2 linked regions of the Methylotuvimicrobium sp. KM2 genome follow. Each later gene encodes a partner of the first gene's protein in a complex. Links are inferred from orthologs where the notes say so. Each region holds a gene or a part of one and is shown in the gene's direction. Other genes may lie near its edges. The genes, in order: nusB and rpsJ.

Evidence for each region.
Region 2: the proteins of nusB (region 1) and rpsJ are in contact, whole or in part, in a solved structure (PDB 3D3B), measured with the Escherichia coli proteins. The link is inferred for Methylotuvimicrobium sp. KM2 from one-to-one orthologs.

The regions. Positions count from the first base shown.
Region 1 is NZ_CP150634.1:3,727,976-3,737,205, reverse strand. The notes cover bases 2,282-5,081. They hold nusB (transcription antitermination factor NusB), read left to right. Parts: upstream 2,282-3,355; coding sequence 3,356-3,808; downstream 3,809-5,081. Other genes in these bases: WJM45_RS15675 (phosphatidylglycerophosphatase A), read left to right, coding at 4,717-5,081; thiL (thiamine-phosphate kinase), read left to right, coding at 3,795-4,736; ribE (6,7-dimethyl-8-ribityllumazine synthase), read left to right, coding at 2,880-3,356; ribBA (bifunctional 3,4-dihydroxy-2-butanone-4-phosphate synthase/GTP cyclohydrolase II), read left to right, coding at 2,282-2,353. In the rest of the region: bifunctional diaminohydroxyphosphoribosylaminopyrimidine deaminase/5-amino-6-(5-phosphoribosylamino)uracil reductase RibD, read left to right, coding at 1-240; WJM45_RS15700 (riboflavin synthase), read left to right, coding at 581-1,237; more of ribBA, read left to right, coding at 1,238-2,281; more of WJM45_RS15675, read left to right, coding at 5,082-5,229; WJM45_RS15670 (HEAT repeat domain-containing protein), read left to right, coding at 5,617-6,249; WJM45_RS15665 (DUF2782 domain-containing protein), read right to left, coding at 6,401-6,841; WJM45_RS15660 (DUF4124 domain-containing protein), read right to left, coding at 6,929-7,441; WJM45_RS15655 (CHASE domain-containing protein), read left to right, coding at 7,639-9,230. UniProt on the Escherichia coli protein: Part of the processive rRNA transcription and antitermination complex (rrnTAC). The complex forms an RNA-chaperone ring around the RNA exit tunnel of RNA polymerase (RNAP).
Region 2 is NZ_CP150634.1:4,094,942-4,104,254, reverse strand. What follows is about bases 531-3,413. They hold rpsJ (30S ribosomal protein S10), read left to right. Parts: upstream 531-1,757; coding sequence 1,758-2,069; downstream 2,070-3,413. Other genes in these bases: rplW (50S ribosomal protein L23), read left to right, coding at 3,361-3,413; rplD (50S ribosomal protein L4), read left to right, coding at 2,744-3,364; rplC (50S ribosomal protein L3), read left to right, coding at 2,088-2,747; tuf (elongation factor Tu), read left to right, coding at 562-1,752; fusA (elongation factor G), read left to right, coding at 531-533. In the rest of the region: more of fusA, read left to right, coding at 1-530; more of rplW, read left to right, coding at 3,414-3,663; rplB (50S ribosomal protein L2), read left to right, coding at 3,705-4,532; rpsS (30S ribosomal protein S19), read left to right, coding at 4,545-4,817; rplV (50S ribosomal protein L22), read left to right, coding at 4,826-5,161; rpsC (30S ribosomal protein S3), read left to right, coding at 5,170-5,841; rplP (50S ribosomal protein L16), read left to right, coding at 5,858-6,271; rpmC (50S ribosomal protein L29), read left to right, coding at 6,271-6,462; rpsQ (30S ribosomal protein S17), read left to right, coding at 6,466-6,729; rplN (50S ribosomal protein L14), read left to right, coding at 6,769-7,137; rplX (50S ribosomal protein L24), read left to right, coding at 7,152-7,469; rplE (50S ribosomal protein L5), read left to right, coding at 7,487-8,026; rpsN (30S ribosomal protein S14), read left to right, coding at 8,041-8,346; rpsH (30S ribosomal protein S8), read left to right, coding at 8,367-8,762; rplF (50S ribosomal protein L6), read left to right, coding at 8,778-9,311. UniProt on the Escherichia coli protein: Involved in the binding of tRNA to the ribosomes. Part of the processive rRNA transcription and antitermination complex (rrnTAC). The complex forms an RNA-chaperone ring around the RNA exit tunnel of RNA polymerase (RNAP).

The DNA.
Region 1 (9,230 bases):
GGTCGATTGCAGTTTAACGAGATATTTATAGAAGCCGGTCCGACCTTGAGCGGAGCTTTGTTGGCCGAACACCTTGTCGACGAATGGCTCATCTATATGTCCACTAATGTATTGGGCGATGAAGGCCGAGGCTTGTTCCGTTTGCCGGGTCTTGAAAAAATGGCCGATAAAAAACATTTAAGCTTATGCGATATCAGACTAATAGGACCGGATCTCAGGCTGACGCTGAAGCCGGCTTGAAAACAACGTAGCCCGTATGCACTGTAGTGAATTACGCGAAGGTCTTTGCCTAGGCCTCACTGCCATTAAGTTAAGCCATCACGGAATTAAGTAATGCTTGTATCCAGGATCTACTTTGCCTCAAAAGCTTGCCATCCTTGGCACTGGATTCCGCCAGTCCATGGCGGAATGACGGGCTTCCCTTAGCTTAATGGCAGTGGTGCCTAGGCCTCCCGGATTCCGTTTCACTTCATCCGGGCTACTACGCCTTTTTAAGCAAGTCGGTCGAGCCAAGCATTGCACAACGGCCTAAAAAGCGTATATCTTTTCACTATTCACTATTCACTATTCACCGCCCCCTATGTTTACAGGTATTATTCTGGCAATCGGCAGCATTGCCGCGATCGAACCTAAAGCCGGCGATTGCCGACTTAAAATAAGCACCGGCAAGTTGCCGCTGGTTGACGCTCAATTGGGCGATAGCATCGCGGTCAACGGCGTTTGCCTAACCGCGGTCGAGCTGGGCCGGGATTATTTTTATGCCGACGTATCGAACGAAACGTTGGCGCGCACGACCTTGAAAACGGCTAGAGTGGGCACGCAGGTCAATCTGGAATTGGCATTGACGCCGTCGACACGCATGGGCGGGCATATTGTCAGCGGTCATGTCGACGGTATCGGTACGGTACTCGATAAACACTCCGACGGCCGCTCTTATCGTTTTTGTTTCAAGGCGCCGGACAATCTGGCGAGATATATCGCTGAAAAAGGTTCGATTTGTATCAACGGCATTAGCTTGACCGTCAATGAAGTCGACGGCGCGGTGTTCGGCGTCAATATCGTGCCGCATACTCTACAGGAAACGACGCTTGGCGATACCGAAGCCGGTGATAAAGTGAATCTCGAAGTCGATTTGCTGGCCCGCTATCTGGAGCGCTTGATGGCCGGCGATTCAGCGGCGCGCGGCATGGGCGGCGTGACCGAACAATTATTGAAAAGCAGTGGTTTTCTAAATTAAATGAATACAATCGATGAAATTATAGAGGACCTGCGCCAAGGCAAAATGGTCATCATCATGGATGACGAAGACCGCGAGAACGAGGGCGATCTGGTCATGGCGGCGACTTTTGCTCGTCCCGAAGATGTCAACTTCATGGCCCGTTACGGACGCGGTTTGATTTGTCTGACCTTGACCCGGGAACGTTGCAGGCAGTTGCGTTTGCCGTTGATGGTCAATGAAAACAAAACCGCGCATTCGACTAACTTTACCGTGTCGATCGAGGCGGCTAAAGGCGTGACGACCGGTATTTCGGCGGCTGACAGAGCGCGCACGATTCAGGCTGCGGTCGCGTCCGATGCCCGCGCCGAAGACTTAGTGCAGCCCGGGCATATCTTCCCGTTGATGGCGCAGTCCGGCGGTGTATTGAATCGCGCGGGTCATACCGAGGCCGGCTGCGATTTGGCGCGTTTGGCCGGCTTAGAACCCGCCGCGGTGATCGTCGAGATTCTAAACGACGACGGCAGTATGGCAAGGCGACCGGATCTCGAGAAATTCGCCGAGCAGCATCAGTTGAAAATCGGTACGATAGCCGATTTGATCCATTACCGCATTCAACATGAAAATACGCTCGAGCGTATTAGCGAATGCAATTTTCCGACCGAGTTCGGCGATTTCCGTTTGTATGCCTATCAGGACCAAAACGACAATAAGCTACATCTGGCCTTGGTGATGGGGCAGGTGGCGGGCGACGAGCCGGTTTTGGTTCGGGTGCATGGACGTAATTTATTGGACGATTTGTTTTCGTCGAAACGTAATGAAAATAGCGTATCCTTGCGCGATGCGATGCGGATTATCGCCGATGAAGGCCGAGGCGTGATTGTCGTGATCCGGCAAAACGAGGACAATAAGTCGTTAGTCGAGCATATTCACCAATATCAAATGCAGGATAATGGCGTGGTAAACCGGGCGTCGACAGACAGCGTCGGCGATTGGCGTTCTACAGGAACGGGATCGAGAATCCTTGCGGATTTAGGCGTGCACCGCTTAAAGGTGATCGGCACTCAGAAAAAATATGTCGGTTTGGCGGGCTTCGATTTGGAAGTCGTCGATTATGTGGGTAAGAACGGTATTTAAATTTAGTCGCGACGAAGGCAGAGCACTCCTCGTTCCCACGGTCCTACGCTCGCCGTTATACACAAGTATCGATAAACTTGCTAAACAGAGGTCGTCGTATAATTGGAAACGGTGCTGTTTGTTAAATCTGCGGATATTGAACATCAGAGGCTTCGAAATCGCGACGAAGGCGTCGCTCCCACAAGGGGCAGGATGCTCTGTGGGAGCGATCCCCAGATCGTCCCTCACCTAACGCTAGGTGAGGGAAAGTCAAGTGCGTTAGGTAACAATAAATGGTATCGAAGTCACATTAGCTAAGATGGCATGACGGTAATAAGTAATGCTTGCTTCAGGCTCTATTGGCCTCAAAAGCTTGCCATCCATGGCACTAGATTCCGCCGGTCCATGGCGGAATGACGGGATTTTTATCATTCCCACGCACGTCGTTAAAACGGCGGTTACGGATCTCACGGTAATGAGTGAGAAGTTAACGGAAACGGTCTTGACAAGATCGTTTCTATCGAAAAACAAGAGATAGAGAGTTTAGATGTCGGCTATTAAAACCTATGAAGGCCATTTGTCAGTAAAAGGCGGTAAATTTTGCATCGTTGCATCCCGCTTTAACAGTTTTATCGTCGAGCAGTTGGAAGCCGGCGCGATCGATGCGTTGGTCCGTCACGGCGCCAATCGAGACGATATTTGCTTGGTCAAGGCGCCGGGCGCATTCGAACTGCCGATGGTCGTGCAACGCGTCGCCGTCGGTAAACAATACGATGCGATCATTGCTCTCGGCGCCGTGATAAGAGGCGGCACGCCGCATTTCGAATATGTCGCCGGCGAGTGTGTGAAAGGCTTGGCTTCGGTCTCGCTGCAATACGATGTGCCGGTCAGTTTCGGCGTGTTAACGGTCGATACGATCGAGCAAGCAATTGAGCGTGCGGGAACCAAGGCCGGAAACAAAGGCGCGGAAGCGGCAATGTCGGCATTGGAAATGGTTAATTTGTTCCAGCAGTTGGAAGCCTGATGAGTCAAGCGCGTACCAATGCGAGAAAAGCCGCCGTGCAAGCGTTGTATCAGTGGCAAATGACCGGTCAAAACCTCAGCGCGATCGAAATGCAGTTTTTGGAAGAAGAACGCTTGAAAGATGCTCAAAAAAGCTATTTCAACGAATTGTTTCACGGCATCCCGAAAAGCCTCGATGTGATCGACGAAACGTTGATGCAATTCGTCGACCGTCCGGTCGAGGCGATCGATCCGGTCGAGCGGGCGATTTTGAGAATCGGCGTGTATGAACTGATGAATCGGCTCGACATGCCTTATCGTGTGGTACTTAACGAGAGTATCAATCTAGCCAAATGCTTCGGTGCCGATGGTAGTCATCGTTATGTCAACGGCATACTCGATAAAGTCGCTCAGCAAAAACGAGCTGTGGAAATCCAAGCAAAAAATCGAAAAGCTTCGGATGCCAACGGCTGAATTCGATCTGATCGAGCGTTTTTTCGCCGTAAAAAAATCGTCGAATGCGGTAACCGAGTTGGGTATCGGAGACGATTGCGCCTTGTTAAGCGTGCCGGCCGGTTATCGATTAGCGATAACCGCCGATACGATGGTCGAGAATGTGCATTTTTTGGCCGGTACCGATCCCTATGATTTAGGCTACAAATTACTGGCAGTCAATTTGAGCGATTTGGCCTCGATGGGCGCCGAGCCGATTGCCGTAACCTTGGCGTTGACATTGCCTGATGTCGACGAATCCTGGCTCGAACGATTCGCCGAAGGTTTTTTCGGATTGGCCGCTTATTATCGCATCGATCTAATCGGTGGGGATACGACATCCGGCCCATTGACGCTAACGGTACAGGCCATGGGCATAGTTCCGGAGGGGCAGGCTTTGCTGCGTTCGGGCGCGCGCGCCGGCGATGGTATCTATATGACCGGTAAACTCGGCGATGCCGGTTTGGGTTTAAAAATTGCCCAAGGACATTTTAGTTGTTCGCGGCAGCAGGCTGCGCTCGAGCGTTTTAACCGGCCGAAACCTCGTGTCGAGGAAGGCTTGGTATTGCGGAATATCGCGCGAAGTTGTATCGATGTGTCCGACGGTTTGGCGCAAGATTTAGGTCATATTTTGAAACAAAGCGGCGTCGGCGCGTGTCTGGATTGGGAGGGTTTGCCGTTGTCGAATGCGGTCAAGGCCTATATCGAGGCAACCGGCGATTGGACTATGCCGCTGCGTGCCGGAGACGATTATGAATTATGTTTTACCGTGCCGGCTGATAAAGCGGAATTATTGACAGAAAACTTTACGCGTATCGGCGTTATCGAGGATAGTCCGGGACTGAGAATTCATCGTTTCGGCACGACGGAATTGTTGAGGGTACAAGGTTTTGAGCATTTTTCTCACTGATAAAATAGGCAAAAATGAATTAACGGCTAAGACAATATTGACCGATCCGGTGTTATTTTTGGCTTTCGGTTTCGGTTCAGGCTTGTTTAAAAAAGCGCCCGGAACAATGGGAACGGTGGCGGCCATTCCGGTTTGTTGGCTGTTTGCGCTAGCCGGTAATTATTTTTATTACGCTTTGACGCTGGCGGCCGTGGTCGCAGGCGTCGGAATTTGCGGAATGGCTGCTAAGAGATTAGGCGAACATGATTTCGGCGGTATCGTTTGGGACGAAGTTGCGGGTTTGTTGGTAACGATGCTTTGGGTGCCGTTTAGTTGGTCTGCGTTGCTTGTCGGTTTCGTGTTGTTTCGGTTGTTCGATATCGTGAAGCCCTGGCCGATTATCTGGGTCGATCGCAAGGTAAGCGGGGGCTTAGGTATCATGCTCGATGATATTTTGGCCGGTCTTATGTCGGGGTTGATACTTCTGGTCATTGCGGACTTGGGGTGGTTGTAATGCCTGGGTGATTTGGCTCTTTGCCTGGAGTGCTCGGCATAGGGGCTACATGGGCGAATTCACTCAGCACATTCAATGAAGTCGAATGATTTTTCAGTATATACCCATCGCAGATCAAAATTCGGCACCGGGGTGCCCGTCAAAGGACGCCGTGAACCCAGCACCTAAATTATGCAAGATAGTTACCATAGCCAAAAGGCTATGGAATTTAGGTGCTGGGTGAATACATCCATGTAGGCTCTATGCCAGCTCCATGCCGGCAAAGCCTTAGCCGAGCACCCCGGCGCCTCCTGAGGCAGTGCCGAAATTTGAAGTGCGAAAGGTATAAAAGTAGTAAAGAGCAAATGATTTTATTCACAAACCTTTATTAATTTGGAGATCTATCGAATGAAAATGAAAAACCGAATGATCTTAAGTATTGCCATAACGTTGCCTTTTTTATTATCCGCATGTCAGCAGGATGCAACAGAATCGGAAAGTCCATCCTCAACTGCATCAAAAAAAATAGCACCGCAACAAAATGATGACGCGGTACCTAATGCTTCGGAACATTCGGACACGCAAATGAGCAATTCGAGGCCTGCTCTCGGAAGATCGAACGCAACGTACTCATCGGAGCCGATCGATTTCATTGAAGAAGAAATCTTGGCCGAAGCTCGAATCAATATAACAAGTAGTGACGATGACCTTCGCATGGAAGCGGTATACAATTTGACTCTCGATGATGCGAATGATTTACAATTGCTGGAAAATGTTTTGTTAACCGATCCTAATCCGGAAGTTAGAGAGGAAGTTGTCCTGCATCTGACTGAAGGCGATCCTGCTAATGTTGTGCCGTTATTAATGAAAGCGCTTAATGATTCCCATCCTTCTGTCGTAATTGCCGCGCTGGATTGGTTAAGCGTTATGGATATTGGTGACAAATCGGCTGTCACTACTGAATTTAAACAAATCGCCGCAACCCATTACGACGAGGAAGTAAAAGAAGCGGCGGAAATGGCGTTGGAGATGATGGAGTAACACAGAGCGGCGGAAAGAATTACTCCTTGATTATACTCAAAAAAAGGCTAACTATAGGAAGGTATGGGGTGTGGCTTAGCGAGGAGGTCGATTCCACGCCTCGGCGCCTTCCTTAAGCACAGGCAGAAATTCAAGTGCGAAAGGTGTTGCGTCAATTCCATTCAAGCAATTTCCACTGATTGATTCGCGTACCGCGATGCAGGTCGCTTTCTCTGACGTCCATGTTGCCGTCGCCGTCAGTGTCTATCAAATAATAAGCAGGGCCGATATCGGGAACGACTTTGATCATGTATAACTCGCCGTTGATCCGGTATTCCTGTATTTGGTCCTTGCCTCGCCGAATGATGGTGATATCGGGCTCCATCGGTTCGCCGCTTTCGACAGGCATCGGCGCATCGGGAAGTTCGGGAATAGCTTCGGTGGTTTCCTTGCTTCTGCGTATTACCGTTCGGTCAGGCTCCATCACTTGGCCGCTTTGCACGGTTGCCGGCATATCCGGTACGTCGGGAATATCCATTAAGATTGGCGGAGGGGCCGATAATGCGAATGCCGGAATAATCAGCAAGCTGTAAGTTAAAGTTAAACGCTTCATATTTTCTATATCTAATCAGTTATTGGGCCTATTATGACAGCTTGCGGACTCTGCGTAATGAAAAAAATCTGGCAAACCATTAAAGAGCTAACGGCGAGGGGAGTTTGTCATCCAGGTCGATTTTGAATCATGTATTGGCCTTCTAGGAGGTTTGTTATTGTCCCTGTAGCGATTCCGGTAAGGGGGTCTTGACTGATAGGGAAGATAATACAACGGGTAAGCCTGCATTCGATATTGATTCTCTAGTGCTTCGGCTTGCCTTAATTCGGCTATGGCTTGTTGACGCTGCGCTTCCGCGCTACGTTTCAGCGCCTCAACTGCCTCAAAGCGTTGTTGTTCCTTGCGTTGCATTCTTTCGGTTTCTAGTTTTTCGGCTTTTTGCTTATCCCGTTCCATTTGCCAAATGGCGAGACGTCTTTCGGCCTCGGCCAATTGACGAGGGTCGGTGGGTTCTATCGGTATATTTTCTTGTTGCGCATCGGATGAGCAAGGTTTGCCCTGGTAAGTGATTTTTCCCGATGATGCGATACATTTAAAAACATCGGCATCAACAGTTGGGCTGATGGCTATCAAAAGCAAAAGGAATGCTATCATTGTCATGACGGTAACATTTTTATGCGTAAGGTTATAAGTGTAGACCCGTTATATGCAGCTTGGTTCTTTGAACTTCCCGATTTTTCCTCGTTTCCACCGCTTCAGCGTGGGAATGCATACCGATCTTGTTTCGGCAGCTAAGGTATGTTTTCTCATGGAGGACCGTGGGAAACGGAAAAAATTTATTATTCATCATATTTCTCATGCCGGTACATTCTTCGGGCTCACCCTTTTTACGTCATTTTTCTCCACTGCTGATATCGAGTCTCGTTTTGCTACTTTCGCTTGGAGCGACCTTCGGAGTTTGGAAAAATGCAGAAGCCGATCTTGAGCGCAGTTTGAAAATCGATTTCGATTTCAGGGTTAGAGAGATTATAGACCGCATCGAACAACGTATGGCGGCTTACGAGCAAGTTTTATTGGGCGTAAAGGGATTGTTTATTTCTTCCGATCATGTCGATCGAAAAGAGTTTCGTATCTATGTGGATACGCTGAAAATCGACCGAAATTTTCCCGGTATTCAAGGTATCGGTTTTTCGGTGGTCGTGCCCAGTCATGACAAGGATAGGCATATCGCCGATATTCGCACTCAAGGGTTCCCGAACTACTCGATTCGACCGGAAGGCGAACGTGATATTTATAGTTCGATTTTATATCTTGAACCGTTTGCCGACCGCAATCTTCGAGCCTTTGGTTACGATATGTATTCCGAGCCGGTCCGCAGAAAAGCGATGTCCGATTCGCGCGACCTGAATGAAACACGCATCTCCGGTAAAGTCATACTGGTTCAAGAAACCGATGAAGCTGTGCAAGCCGGTTTTTTGATGTATTTGCCTTTATTCCGCGAAAACGCAGTTTCTGATTCTGTCGAAGAACGGCGCCGCAATATCGTTGCCTGGGTCTATGCGCCGTTTCGCATGGATGATTTCATGGCGGGGGTTGGCGGAGAACGCGCATCCGACTTGAGTCTGGAAATATTCGATGGAGACACGATAACGGAGGAAACGAAAATGCACAGTAGCTCGTCCCAGGCTTTATCGAGTCTCCAGTATCTAAATACGATACGAACGATCGAGATAGATGGCCATGAGTGGACTTTAGCGGTGAGCCCTGGCGCGAGCTTCAAACAACGGATTAGCTTGGATAAACCGCGTTATATGGCTGCAGCGGGGGCAACGCTGAGCGTGTTGTTGGCGACAATTATTTGGCAATTGGCGTCAGGGCGCGCTAGAGCGCTGGCGTTGGCAACCGAGATGACGCGTGAGCTACGCGAGAGCGAGGCACGCTTTCGGCAAATGGCCGATTCGGCGCCGGTATTGATTTGGGTTTCCGGGACTGACAGCCGCTGTTTTTGGTTCAATAAGGTTTGGCTTGGTTTTACCGGGCGAGCCCTAGAGCAAGAGAAGGATAACGGCTGGCTGGAAGGCGTCCATCCTGACGATAGGCAGCACTGTATCGATTTCTATCTAGATCATTTCAATCGCCGCGAACCGTTTCGTATGGAATTTCGCTTAAGGCGCTTCGACGGCGACTATCGATGGGTCGACGATCATGGTGTGCCTCGCTTCGATGATCACGGAAATTTTTCCGGTTACATCGGTTCTTGCATCGACATCACCGAGCGTAGGCAGGTGGAAACGATATTACGAACAAACTCCGAGGCTTTGGCGCGCTCGAATGCCGATCTCGAGCAATTCGCGTACAGTGTCTCACATGATATGCGGCAACCGTTAAGAACGATTGCCGGACATTTGCACTTGTTGGAGATCGGCTTGGCTGAGCAATTGGACGAAGA
Region 2 (9,313 bases), 370 kb from region 1 along the record:
CGAAAGAACCCGGTTCCGGATATGAATTTGTGAATGAAATTGTTGGTGGCGTGGTTCCAAGGGAATACATACCGGCAGTTGACAAAGGAGTGCAGGAGCAACTGGAAAATGGAGTTTTGGCAGGGTTTCCAGTGGTGGATGTAAAAGTATCATTGTTTGATGGATCGTACCACGATGTTGATTCGAGCGAGATGGCATTTAAAATTGCTGGATCAATGTGCTTTAAAGAGGGTGCGAAAAAAGCCGACCCGGTCCTTCTGGAGCCAATAATGAAGGTAGAAGTCGTGACTCCGGAAGATTACATGGGTGATGTTGTAGGTGATATAAACAGGCGCCGTGGAATCATTCAGGGTATGGACGACACTCCTGCAGGTAAAACTATCAGTTGTGAAGTTCCGTTGGCGGAGATGTTCGGTTATGCGACTGATTTGCGATCTGCAACACAGGGGCGAGCAACATACAGTATGCAATTTGAAAAATACGCTGAAGCACCTGCAAATATTGCAGAAGCAATCATAAAAAAAGTTTCATAAATTGAATAGAAAATAAAGGTATTGAATCATGTCCAAAGAAAAATTCGAACGTAAAAAACCACACGTAAACGTAGGAACCATCGGTCACGTCGATCATGGTAAAACCACATTGACCGCGGCATTGACAAAAGTGATGGCGGATGCGCGTGGCGGCGTCTACAAGGCCTACGATCAAATTGATAACGCCCCCGAAGAGCGCGAGCGTGGCATTACAATCGCAACGGCTCATGTGGAGTACGAATCGGATGCGCGCCACTATGCGCATGTGGACTGCCCGGGTCATGCCGACTATGTCAAAAACATGATTACCGGTGCGGCACAAATGGATGGAGCTATCCTCGTCTGTTCGGCGGCCGACGGTCCGATGCCGCAAACTCGTGAGCATATATTATTAGCGCGTCAAGTAGGTGTTCCCTATATCGTGGTTTATTTGAATAAAGCCGATATGGTGGATGATGCCGAGTTGATCGAATTAGTGGAAATGGAAGTCAGAGAATTATTGGACATGTACGAATTTCCGGGCGACGATACCCCGTTAGTTATCGGCTCGGCGTTAAAAGCCTTGGAAGGCGATACCAGTGAAATTGGCGTGCCGTCGATCATTAAATTGGTCGAGGCCTTAGATAGCTATATTCCAGAGCCTGAGCGTGCGATCGATCAGCCGTTCCTAATGCCGATTGAAGACGTGTTCTCGATTTCCGGTCGCGGCACAGTGGTTACCGGGCGTGTCGAGCGTGGGATCATTAAGGTTGGGCAAGAGATTGAAATTGTCGGAATCAGACCGACTACAACCACAACCTGCACCGGCGTGGAAATGTTCCGTAAATTATTGGATCAAGGTCAAGCGGGCGATAACGTTGGGGTCTTGTTAAGAGGCACCAAAAGAGACGAAGTTGAACGCGGACAAGTCTTGGCGCACAAAGGCACCATTAAGCCGCATACCCATTTCAAGGCGGAAATCTACGTATTGTCGAAAGACGAAGGCGGGCGTCATACACCATTCTTTAATGGCTATCGTCCACAATTTTATTTCAGAACAACGGATGTAACCGGAGCGGTCGATCTTCCGGAAGGCGTGGAAATGGTGATGCCCGGCGATAACGTCAACGTTGAAGTGAAGTTAATTGCTCCGATTGCGATGGAAGAAGGTTTGCGTTTCGCGGTTCGTGAAGGTGGCCGTACCGTTGGCGCGGGCGTTGTTGCATCAATCATCGAGTAAACAATATGACGAGTCAAACTATTAGAATACGCCTGAAATCATTTGATCATAAATTAATTGATCAATCCGCAGGTGAAATCGTAGAAACAGCGAAAAGAACGGGCGCGCAAGTTAAAGGCCCTATCCCGCTGCCTACTAAGAAAGAGCGGTTTACGATTTTGATCTCTCCGCATGTCAATAAAGACGCGCGCGATCAATATGAATTAAGAACGTACAAACGATTGCTCGACATCGTCGAGCCAACCGAAAAAACTGTCGATGCCTTGATGAAATTGGATCTGGCAGCCGGTGTGGACGTTCAAATAAAGTTGAATTAAATGTAGGGGAATTGGCAGATGTCAATAGGTCTAATTGGTCGTAAATGTGGTATGACCAGAGTATTTTGCGAGGATGGGTCGTCAGTGCCCGTGACGGTTCTTCAGATAGAGTCTAACCGAGTCACTCAAGTTAAAAGCATCGAAAAAGATGGCTATCGCGCGATACAAGTCACTGCGGGTGAAAAAAAATCATCCAGAGTGAATAAAGCGATGGCTGGTCATTTTGCTGCTGCGAATGTAACCGCAGGTAGAGGTCTGTGGGAATTCAGGCTGGATGACGGTGAAGGCGACGATCTCTCTGCCGGTTCCGAATTACAAGCAAGTATTTTTGCTCAAGGACAGGTGGTTGATGTTCGCGGAACAAGCATCGGTAAAGGTTATCAAGGTACAGTCAAACGGCATAATTTTAGAACGCAGGATGCGACGCACGGTAATTCGCTTTCCCATAGAGCTCCAGGTTCTAACGGTATGTGTCAAACTCCGGGGCGCGTTTTTAAAGGGAAAAAAATGTCCGGTCATATGGGCGCCGCTAAAACGACAATCGATAATCTAACGATTCATGCGGTCGATAGCGAGAGAAACTTGATTTTAGTCAAAGGGGCTGTGCCTGGAGCAAAAGGTAGCGATGTTGTGATTACCCCGGCTGCAAAAATGCGGAATAAGAAGGATAAATCATGAGTATACAAATTCCTGCAATTAACGAAAGCGAATCTGCCGCAGCAGTCGCGGTAGGCGAAGAAGTTTTTGGGCAAGATTTTAATGAGACGTTAGTTCATCAATTGGTGACTCGGCACCTGGCCGGCGCTCGTTCCGGGACAAAAGCACAGAAGACCCGTTCCGATGTAAGTGGCGGCGGGATTAAACCTTGGCGTCAAAAAGGGACGGGGCGAGCAAGATCTGGTACAATGCGCAGTCCACTGTGGAGAACCGGTGGCGTGACCTTTGCTGCAAGACCGCGTTCATTCGAGCAAAAATTAAATAAAAAAATGTTTCGTTCGGGTTTGCGTTCAATTTTGTCCGAGTTACTAAGACAAGACCGTTTGGTTGTCAGTAGTGAAATCCTTCCTTCGACTCCAAAAACGAAAGAAATGGTTGCAAAGCTGAGTGGTTTGGATTGTAAGCGCGTTTTAATCATATCTGACGAAGTCGACTTTAATCTGGCTTTGGCTTCAAGAAATATTCCGTATTTAGAAGTATGTTCTGCGGATAATTTGAGTCCGGTATCGTTGGTAGCAGCGGAAAAAGTCATTATGACGCCTGCGGCGGTAAAACTGATAGAGGAGAGGTTGGCATGAACGAGCTAATCAAAAGTAAGTTGGCAAGTGTCTTGAGAGCTCCTGTTGTTTCAGAAAAAAGCACAGTTGCGGCTGAAGCGAATAAACAGTTTGTGTTTAACGTTCAGAAACAGGCAACCAAGAATCAAATAAAGCAAGCCGTCGAGCTTATGTTCGAAGTAAAAGTCGATTCGGTCCGAGTACTGAATGTCAAAGGTAAGAAAAAAAGGTTTGGTCAAACCCTTGGCAAACGTTCCGATTGGAAAAAAGCCTATGTCAAGCTCAAAGAAGGCCACGATATAGATTTCTCGGCAGCTTAATAGTTAAAAGTTTAAAAGATCAATAGGAAACGGTAGAAAGCATGGCTATTGTAAAATCAAAACCTACATCGGCTGGATCGAGGTTTGTTGTACGTGTCAAAAACGATGAGTTACATAAAGGCAAGCCATTCGCACAGTTGCTTGATAAAAACAGCAAAAATGGCGGACGTAATAATCAAGGGCGCATAACCACACGTCATGTCGGTGGGGGTCATAAGCATCACTACCGGATCATTGATTTTAAAAGAAATAAAATAGATATTCCGGCTGTAGTTGAGCGTATCGAATACGATCCCAACAGAACTGCCAATATTGCTTTGATTCTCTTTAAGGACGGTGAGCGTCGATATATTATCGCCCCAAAAGGCATAACCCAAGGGCAAGAGATTTTATCCGCTGAAACTACTGCGGTTAAGCCGGGTAATTGCATGCCGCTTAGAAATATTCCATTGGGTACTACTATACATTGCGTTGAATTAAAGCCCGGTAAAGGAGCTCAATTAGCAAGAAGCGCAGGTGCATCTTGCCAGTTAGTCGCTAGAGAAGGCGCTTACGTAACCATCCGGCTAAGATCGGGGGAAATGCGCAAAGTCATGGCGGATTGTAAGGCTGTAGTTGGAGAAGTATCCAACTCCGAGCACAACTTAACTTCATTGGGTAAGGCTGGGGCAAAGCGCTGGCGCGGGGTAAGGCCAACCGTTCGCGGTGTGGCAATGAATCCTGTAGATCATCCGCATGGTGGTGGTGAAGGACGTACATCCGGCGGCAGACATCCTGTTTCGCCATGGGGTATGCCTACCAAAGGTTATAAAACACGTAAAAATAAACGCACAGACAACATGATTGTCAGACGCCGTAAGCAGAAATAGAGAGGAAATAGCGTGCCACGATCAATTAAAAAAGGTCCTTTTATAGATCATCATCTTCTGAAAAAAGTTGAGGATGCGGTAAAAGCCAATAATAGGAAACCGATTAAAACATGGTCAAGAAGATCAATGATTATTCCCGATATGTTGGGTTTAACTATTGCTGTCCACAATGGGCGTCAACACGTCCCTGTTCTTGTTTCTGAGAATATGATAGGGCATAAACTCGGTGAATTTGCGCCGACACGCACCTATAAAGGGCATGTGGCCGATAAGAAGTCAAGGTAAGGTGTAGGATGGAAATATCAGCAAAATTAAGCAATGCACCTATGTCGGCACAGAAAGCCAGGTTGGTAGGTGATCAAATTCGCGGTCTACCGGTCGAGAAAGCGCTGGCAATTTTGTCATTTAGTACAAAAAGTGCGGCTGCAGTCATAAAAAAAGTTTTAGAGTCGGCGATTGCCAATGCGGAGCATAACGAGAGCGCCGATGTTGACGAACTGAAAGTTACGACGGTTTTTGTCAACGAAGGGCCGACCATGAAACGTTTTAAACCGCGAGCGAAAGGTCGAGCCAATAAAATATTGAAAAGGACCTGTCACATAACAATTAAAGTAGCAGAATACGAGTAGAGGTAAAAATGGGACAAAAAGTACATCCAACGGGTATTCGCCTTGGAATTGTTAAAGACTGGACTTCTAGATGGTACGCAAACTCTCAAGATTACCCGGTTTTTCTGCATCAAGATCTTAAAGTTAGAGACTTTATCAAAAAAAAGCTTGCTCACGCTTCGGTTAGTCGCATTCAGATTAATCGTCCGGCAAGTAATGCCCACATCACCGTTCATACTGCAAGACCAGGGATTGTGATTGGCAAAAAAGGCGAGGACATCGATAAATTAAGACAAGAAGTTTCGGCGATGATGGGCATTCCTGTTCAGATGAATGTCGAAGAAATCAGAAAGCCGGAATTAGATGCTTATCTGGTAGCGGAAAGCATTGCTCAGCAACTTGAAAAAAGAATCATGTACCGTAGGGCTATGAAGCGTGCGGTTACCAATACTATGCGTTTGGGCGCGGAAGGTATCAAAATTAATGTTGCCGGCCGTTTAAACGGTGCTGAAATTGCCCGAACCGAATGGTATAGAGAAGGCCGTGTCCCTTTGCACACACTAAGAGCCGACATCGATTATGGTACGGCCGAGGCAAATACCACTTATGGAATCATTGGCATTAAAGTCTGGATTTTCAAAGGCGAAGTATTTGATGTGGATACACAAGGTGTATCCGATGTTACAGAATCTAAAAAATAGTTGAACGGATAAAGTCATGCTTCAACCCAAAAGAACAAAATTTCGTAAGCAGCATAAGAATAGAAATAACGGCATTGCTGTTCGTGGCTCATCGGTTAGTTTCGGTGAATTCGGATTAAAAGCCACAACAAGAGGAAGGATTACAGCCCGTCAGATCGAAGCTGCACGTAGAGCGATTACTCGTCATGTAAAGCGTGGTGGTAAAATATGGATCAGAGTATTTCCAGACAAGCCTATTACCAAAAAACCTTTAGAAGTTAGGATGGGAAAAGGTAAAGGTAGTGTAGAATACTGGGTTGCTCAGATTAAACCGGGCACCATGCTTTATGAAATCCAAGGTGTGCCCGAAGAGCTTGCAAGAGAAGCGTTTGCATTAGCATCTGCCAAACTGCCGATTAAGACAACATTCATAGCTCGGACGATAATGTGATGAAAGCCACCGAATTACGACAAAAATCAAAACAAGAGTTAGCCGATATGCTACTTGAGCTCTCAAGAGAGCAATTCAATCTCAGGATGCAAAAAGGTACAGGTCAGTTAACTAAGACCGCTCAAGTCAAGCAAGTCAGACGTGATATTGCCCGTATACATACTGTATTGAATGAATTAGGGAGAGCTTAAGTCATGAGCGAAAAAACTGAAAAATTAAGAACCTTAAGCGGTCGTGTCATTAGTAATAAAATGGACAAAAGCATTACCGTCTTGGTTGAGCGCTTTGTCAAGCACCCTGTGTACGGCAAATATATCAAGCGTTCGACCAAATTAATGGCTCATGATGAGCAAAATCAATGCAATGAAGGTGATATTGTGTCCATTACATCTTGTAGGCCAATGTCTAAAAACAAAACCTTCAGGCTAGTTGAAGTTGTTGAAAGCAACAATAAATAAGCACAAAGAATTTAATATCGAGACAATTGGGAATTAATCATGATTCAGATGCAAACTAACCTTGACGTTGCCGATAATAGCGGTGCAAAAAAGGTCATGTGTATCAAAGTGCTAGGCGGTTCACACAGGCGTTATGCAGGCATTGGCGATATTATCAAAGTCAGTGTTAAAGACGCAATACCGCGTGGTAGAGTAAAAAAAGGCGAAGTTTACAACGCCTTGGTTGTAAGAACTCGTAAAGGAGTTCGTCGTCCTGATGGTTCGGTTATCCGTTTCGACGGAAATGCCGCTGTCATACTTAATAACCAATTGCAGCCTCTCGGTACACGCATATTTGGTCCTGTAACTCGCGAACTAAGGGGAGATAAATTCATGAAAATTATTTCTCTGGCTCCTGAAGTTTTATAAAAAAGGATTAAATCATGCAAAAAATAAAACAAGGCGACGAAGTCATTGTATTGACCGGAAGAGATAAAGGTAAGCGCGGTAAAGTAACTAAAGTATTTAAGGATAACAAGGTAATCGTAGAGGGAATCAATCGTGTCAAAAAACACCAAAAAGGTAACCCTCGTGCCGGAGTATCTGGCGGTATCGTTGATAAAGATATGCCTATCCACCTTTCTAATATCGGTATTTACAATCCACAAACCCTAAAAGCGGATCGAATCGGCTTTAAGTTTCTAGAAGATGGAAGAAAAGTCAGGTTTTTTAAATCAACTAATGAAGTTGTTGATATCTAATAGAGGATTATTTAGACATGGCTAGACTAGAAACTGAATACAAAGAGAAGATCCTGCCGGAATTAATGAAAAAATTCGGCTATAAATCCGTTATGCAGGCGCCCCGAATTACCAAAATCACTCTTAATATGGGTGTTGGCGGTGCGGTTGCGGATAAGAAAATATTACAATCCGCTCTCGGCGATATGGAAAAAATCGCCGGTCAAAAAGCGATTGTTACCTTGGCGAGAAAATCGATAGCCGGTTTCAAAATACGCGATGACATGCCAATTGGCTGTAAAGTCACTCTGCGTAGTGATAGAATGTACGAATTTTTGGATCGCTTGATTAATATTTCCATTCCTCGTATTAGGGATTTTAGGGGAATGAGTCCTAAGAGTTTTGATGGGCGTGGTAATTATTCGATGGGCGTCAAAGAGCAAATCATTTTTCCTGAAATTGATTATGACAAAATTGATGCTATTCGCGGAATGGATATTACCATTACGACAACAGCAAAAACCAACGAAGAAGGTTTAGCTTTGTTGAAGCTATTTAACTTTCCATTCAAAAACTAAAAGGCGATCGACTAATGGCTAAAAAATCAATGATTGCGCGAGAAGTAAAGCGTAACAAATTAGTAAAGAAATATGAAACCAAGCGAAAAGAGTTAAAAGAAATTATTCGCAATCCTGGAGCTACTTTTGAAGAAAAAGAAGCTGCTCATTTTCAATTACAAAAGCTACCAAGGGATTCCAGCGCTTCTCGTTTGCGCAACCGGTGTAATATCACTGGGCGTCCCCATGGCTATTATCGCAAATTCGGTTTATCTCGAAATAAATTAAGAGAATCGACAATGCGTGGTGATGTGCCAGGTTTAGTTAAGGCGAGTTGGTAAGATCTGTTTGGAGAATTGAAATGAGTATGACAGACCCGATAGCAGATATGTTGACCAGAATTAGAAATGGTCAATCTGCTGGAAAAATGAGCGTAAAACTGCCTTCTTCTAAATTGAAGGTAGCCATTGTTAAAGTTTTAAAAGATGAAGGTTACATCACCGACTATAGCGTTGAGACGAAAGGTAGTCATAGTGAAATGACCATAGTATTAAAATACTATCAAGGACGCCCCGTCATCGAAAAAGTAAAAAGAATCAGCAGGCCGGGACTTAGAATTTATAAGTCGAAAGAAGAGCTTCCAAAGGTTTTGGGAGGCCTAGGCATAGCTATCGTTTCGACATCGAAAGGTGTCATGACTGACAGAGCGGCGCGTGCGATAGGGCATGGCGGTGAAGTTGTTTGTACTGTTTGTTAATTAGGGAGTCAAGTCATGTCAAGAATTGCAAAAGTACCTATCGCTCTTCCAAGCGGAGTTGATATCAAACTCGAAGGCAACGAAGTTACAGTAAAAGGTAGTAAGGGTCAGTTGTCGGCCTCGTTACACGAAAAAGTAAGTTTGGCCATCGATAATAGCCAAATTGAAATTAAGTGGGATAAGGCAGATAAAATTGCCAATTCACAAGCCGGAACCGCTCGCGCCGTTATTAATAATATGGTAATTGGCGTATCACAAGGTTTTGAAAAAAAACTGGCTTTAGTCGGTGTTGGTTATAGAGCTCAAGCTAAAGGTAATACTTTAGGGTTGTCACTTGGCTTTTCTCATCCGGTTGATTATGAAGTGCCGGCGGGTATAACGATCGAAACCCCCAGTCAAACCGAAATTATTGTCAAAGGTTTTGATAAGCAAAAAGTCGGTCAGGTCGCTGCAGAAATTAGAGGGTATCGTCCGCCAGAGCCTTATAAAGGCAAGGGTGTCAGATACGCTGATGAGAATGTGGTTAGAAAAGAAGCCAAGAAGAAGTAAGG